Regions from separate parts of the Streptococcus hillyeri genome, predicted to be linked through region 2. Evidence: predicted binding sites of a transcription regulator. Region 2 holds the regulator's gene; the other holds the start of a gene.

Region 1 (2,419 bases), 770 kb from region 2:
CACTTTTTCAGTGAGTTGTCCAGCTTCTTCATAACCGACATATCCTGGAGGGGCTCCTACGAGTTTCGCAACGGCATGTTTTTCCATGTATTCAGACATATCAAAGCGAATCATGCTGTCTGCAGAGCCAAAGAGCTCAATTGCTAATTGCTTAGAAAGTTCTGTTTTACCAACCCCAGTTGGTCCGACAAAGAGGAAGCTACCGATTGGACGGTTTGGTGAACCGAGACCAACACGGTTACGGCGAATGGCTTTGGCAATCTTATCAACGGCATCGTCTTGACCGATAACGTGTGATTTCAAATCACTAGCAAGATTGATGAGCTGGCTTTGTTCTTTCTCCTTCAAATCACCGACAGGGATATTGGTTTTTTGCTCAATAATAGCCTCAATGTGTTTTTCAGTGATGACTGGCATATCTTGGTCGGTAATGGTTTGCTGCTGCATTTCTTTGTATTTAGCAATTTGATCACGGAAGTAGGCTGCTTTTTCAAAGTCTTCATCGCGTGTTGCTTGAGCTTTGAGGTTTTCAGCTTCCACAAGACGTTTGTCAATATCTTTAGGATCAACAAAGTTGAGGGTTAAATTCATTTTTGAACCAGCTTCGTCCAAGAGGTCAATTGCCTTATCAGGCAAGAAGCGGTCTTGAATGTAGCGGTTTGATAATTCAGCTGCAGCAACGATAGCATCATCGGTATATTTGACGTGATGGTAGTCCTGATATTTTGGTTGGATACCACGCAAGATGGTGATGGTTTCTTCAACAGAAGGTTCGTCAACTTTGACAGGTTGCATACGGCGTTCAAGTGCAGCATCTTTTTCGATGATACGGTACTCGTTGAGTGTAGTAGCACCAACCATTTGCAATTCCCCGCGAGCAAGGGCTGGTTTCAAGATGTTGCCAGCGTCCATATTGCCATCACCAGCAGAACCAGCACCAACGATTTCATGAATTTCATCGATGAAGAGAATGACATCCTTACGACTGCGGATTTCCTCCATCAATTTTTGCATGCGTTCTTCAAATTGCCCACGGATACCAGTCCCTTGAACGAGGCTAACGACATCAAGGCGAATCACTTGTTTACCTTGAAGTTTTTGTGGCACGTTACCGTCCACGATTTTCTGAGCAAGGCCTTCGACAACGGCTGTTTTACCGACCCCTGGCTCACCGATAAGGACAGGGTTGTTTTTGGTACGACGGTTTAGAATTTCGATCACACGGACAATTTCTTCGTCACGTCCAATAACAGGATCAATGTCTCCGTTTCGTGCAATGTCAGTCACATTCACACCGAATTCCTCAAGAAGGCCTTTTGGCTGCTGAGGCGCTTGTTGGCGTGCACCTTGAGGGCGATTAGGATTCCCACCGCCATTACCTGCTCCGCCATTGCCACCAAAACGTCCAGATTGAGTTTTTGGCGCATTTGGCAAATCAGGATTGAAGGCGCGGAAGTTATTGAGGTCACCAAAGAAATCTTCTAAGAAGGGATTTAGTGAACCTCCGTGTAGGAACATATCAGGTTCCCCAGAACCAGATTTCATGATTTGATAACAATGTTGGCAGAGGTCAACCTTTTTTTGTTGGCCATTAACATTAGTATAGAGATGAATGCTAGATTCATTAAGGTTACAATTTTGACATAGCATAATGAAGTACCAAGTTGAATAGTTTTAGAATCAACTATTCACTTTCCTTTCGTTTGGAAATAAGGAACCAAACTTTGATTAAAGGTCAAATTTGGTCAATGTTTATGATTTCATTATAGCACTCTAAACAAACAATGCAAGTAAAAAGTACGAAAAATTAGCAGTCTTTGATAGAGAGTGCTAAAACTATTATTTTTCCGTTTGAAGCTACTCTGATTCCTTTAGAAAGATCAACAAATTATTACATTTTCTATGAAATTCATTATCTTTTCTTGTTTATTTGTCCGTGTTTATGATAAAATAAGAGAGACGATAAATAGAAATAGGAGTTATTATATATTATGGAATCACATTTGGTAAGAATTATTAATCGCCTTGAAATGATGGCGGCTGATGGAGGCACTTTGAAGCGTAATTTTGAGCGTGACGGTGTCGTTGTAGCAGAAGTATCATTTGCTAACGATCCTGAAAATGGTCCAGTTTTCACATTACGTGATGTTGCGGCGCGTGAGTCTTATACGTTTGATAGCATTGACTTGATTGCGATGGAAATCTACGATTTACTGTACTAATTAACGACGAAACTCTCCTGAATGGGGAGTTTTTTGGTATTGATATCTCAAAAGTATTTTTGTGATGGGAAGGATTAGTATTATCTTGAACTTAGAAATGGGAGAGCGAAGAAAGTCAAGATTATGAAAAATTGGCTTCTGTCCACTCTCAGCCCTATCTTAGAAACTATAGCTAGGCGCGGCAAACAGAAAAGAAG
Region 2 (2,419 bases):
TGTCCGCTGGGTGTTCGTCATCTGCTGGCAGGGTTTGAACAGCCATGTGAAGATTGTGGTCAAAGGTTTCTAAAGCAACTTCTTCAACCCCTTCTTCTTTCAGCGCTTGGATAAGGCTATCACGCGTCATTTCAAGGCCTTTTTTGACATCGTCTGTCAGACCTTCAACAGCTAGGGCACGCTCTAAATTATCCAAACTTGGCAAGATTTTTTTAGCCAAGTCTTGTGAGCGATAGCGTTGCAATTGTTGACGCTCTTCATTAGCTCGGCGCTGAATGTTTTGCATTTCGGCATGCGCACGGAGGTATTTATTTTCAAAATCCTCAGCACGCTCATTAGCCAATTCTAATTCTGATTTTTCAGGAACTTCTGTTGTCTCTTCCACCACTTCCTCAGCGGTTTCGACAGCTTCTTCCTGAAGTTCTTCGTTTTTTACTTCTTCTGACACAAGGTGCCTCCTTAACTTCTTAATAAATGCTTTCATCTCTAATGCACTTCATAGTGGTTACTATTGAGATAGCGATAGTAATCGGTCAACTTAGCAACCATCACGCGGCTGATAATATTGATGAGACTCACTATCCTACGATAATCCATCTCGACAGGACCAATCAAGCTCATCAGCGCCATCCCCCGGTAAGGAATAAGAAATTGATGGCTAATCACCGTCAACTCCGATAGCGCAGGCTCCTTGCTCTCTGCGACTTGCACTTTGGTCATTTGCTCTTGGGAAATGGCAGAGCGTAATTCTAGTGCGACCCTTTGTTCATTATCTAGGAACTGATAGATGGCTAGATTAGCATACGTTAGCGCAGCTATTTTTCCAGCAACAAAAACCGTTTCCTTAAAGAGATGACTAAAAATGTAATCAAAAAGTGGTAAGACATTATCGATGGTTTTAAAATACTTTTGAACCACCTGAGGAATTTCCGTCCTCAGCTTATAATGGATGTCTAGCACCGCTTTTCCCAAAAAACGCTCATCGATCAACGCTTTAAGAGTGACTAAATCACTGGTCAAGAAATTTTTAGGAATCGCAAACTGCACCGTCACAGGTTTAGACTCATCAAGGGTTAGTACCGCCAGCGCATCGTGGCTCGACAATTGAACGATGTCAAAGCCTGTTAGCCTCTGACGAGTCGGCTCAACATCCTGAACAATCGCTGTATAACCTGTCATTTCCGACAATAGGTTGCTCGCCGCACCGAGAATGTCATCCAGTTTAAACGCTTCAAAATCAAAAGCCTTTATCACCTCATAGACATCCTGCTCATCAATGCTATCTAGATTCAGCGAATGCGTCACAAAATATTGAAAGCCAGCTCGACTAGGCAGACGCCCACTTGACGTATGAGCTTTCTCCAAGAAACCTAATTTCTCAAGCTTTGCCATGTCGTTTCGAATCGTGGCAGAACTCGAAGCAATCAAATCCTGTAAGGCTTTTGAGCCAACCGGCTCACGCGTCTGTGTAAACATCTGAACAATCAAATTCAAAATGTCATTCTGACGTTCAGTTATCATGAGAGACGTCACCTTCTTTCATCTTAGCACTCTTTATATCTGAGTGCTAACTCATGATTCTATTATACTCTTTTTTATGCCCTTGTCAACAAAATTAGCACTCTTTTTACAAGAGTGCTAAAAATCGGTCTAGAGACCTAGTATCATTTTGATTAAGCCATTAAACAGCTATCATACTGCCTGTTGCGCCAATCAGTTATCTTAATATTTAGGAATATTTTTATCCTTAACAAAAATCAAAAATTACTTTTTAAAGTCAATTAGTTTTTATTTAGTATTTTTGTTAACACTTCTCCTAATGTGGTGTGGGGCGGAAGCGACCTCCTACAGAGTTCCATTCCTTCTTGGCAAGCCTAGATCTCACTCTCTGGTTTCTTAGCTTAGGCTGAAACTGTCCACTGGACAGTTTCACTCCCACATCCGCACAGCCCCAAAGGTCTGGGAGACCTTTGGAGGTTGGAAATAAGATGAACGAAGTTCATCACATTCGTATAGGATGGCCGCTAACGATTGCGTGGTAGCAAAATAGTCCAGTGGACTATTTTAGGTGGACACTTGAAAATGAAAAAGTGTCCAGTTAGGACTTCCAATCAACCACTGCGTCAATCTGTTAATGTTAATGCCATTAAAAATAGAAGGTTGAGATATTTTATGTCCCAACCTCTTTTTCTATGTTTAGAGATACCAAAGGTTAGTCTAAGTGTCAAGTAAAACACTAACATACTTAACATTTATATCATTCGAAAGTGATAATGTAATTGAAAGAACCATGTATTTACTTTACTTTTTTGTATATTCATTTTATAATGTATATACAAAAAACGAGGTGGAATCATGAATGTTATTTTAAGAAAAACAGGAAACAGCACTGTCATCACAATTCCAAATAAAATTAAAG

The links. Region 2 encodes HrcA, which represses chaperone genes, less so after heat shock. Its sites were predicted from a motif close to TTAGCACTCNNNNNNNNNGAGTGCTAA; they were not measured.
Region 1: the regulator HrcA is predicted to act here: its motif matches at 1,808-1,834, upstream of AB6M99_RS04330 (ATP-dependent Clp protease ATP-binding subunit).

Annotation. Positions count from the first base shown of each region.
Region 1 is NZ_CP163513.1:912,589-915,007, forward strand. Features, by position in the region: gene AB6M99_RS04330 (ATP-dependent Clp protease ATP-binding subunit) at 1-1,650, opposite strand, end outside; gene AB6M99_RS04335 (DUF1797 family protein) at 1,992-2,222, shown strand.
Region 2 is NZ_CP163513.1:142,734-145,152, reverse strand. Features, by position in the region: gene grpE (nucleotide exchange factor GrpE) at 1-484, opposite strand, end outside; gene hrcA (heat-inducible transcriptional repressor HrcA) at 487-1,521, opposite strand; gene AB6M99_RS00815 (AbrB/MazE/SpoVT family DNA-binding domain-containing protein) at 2,356-2,419, shown strand, end outside.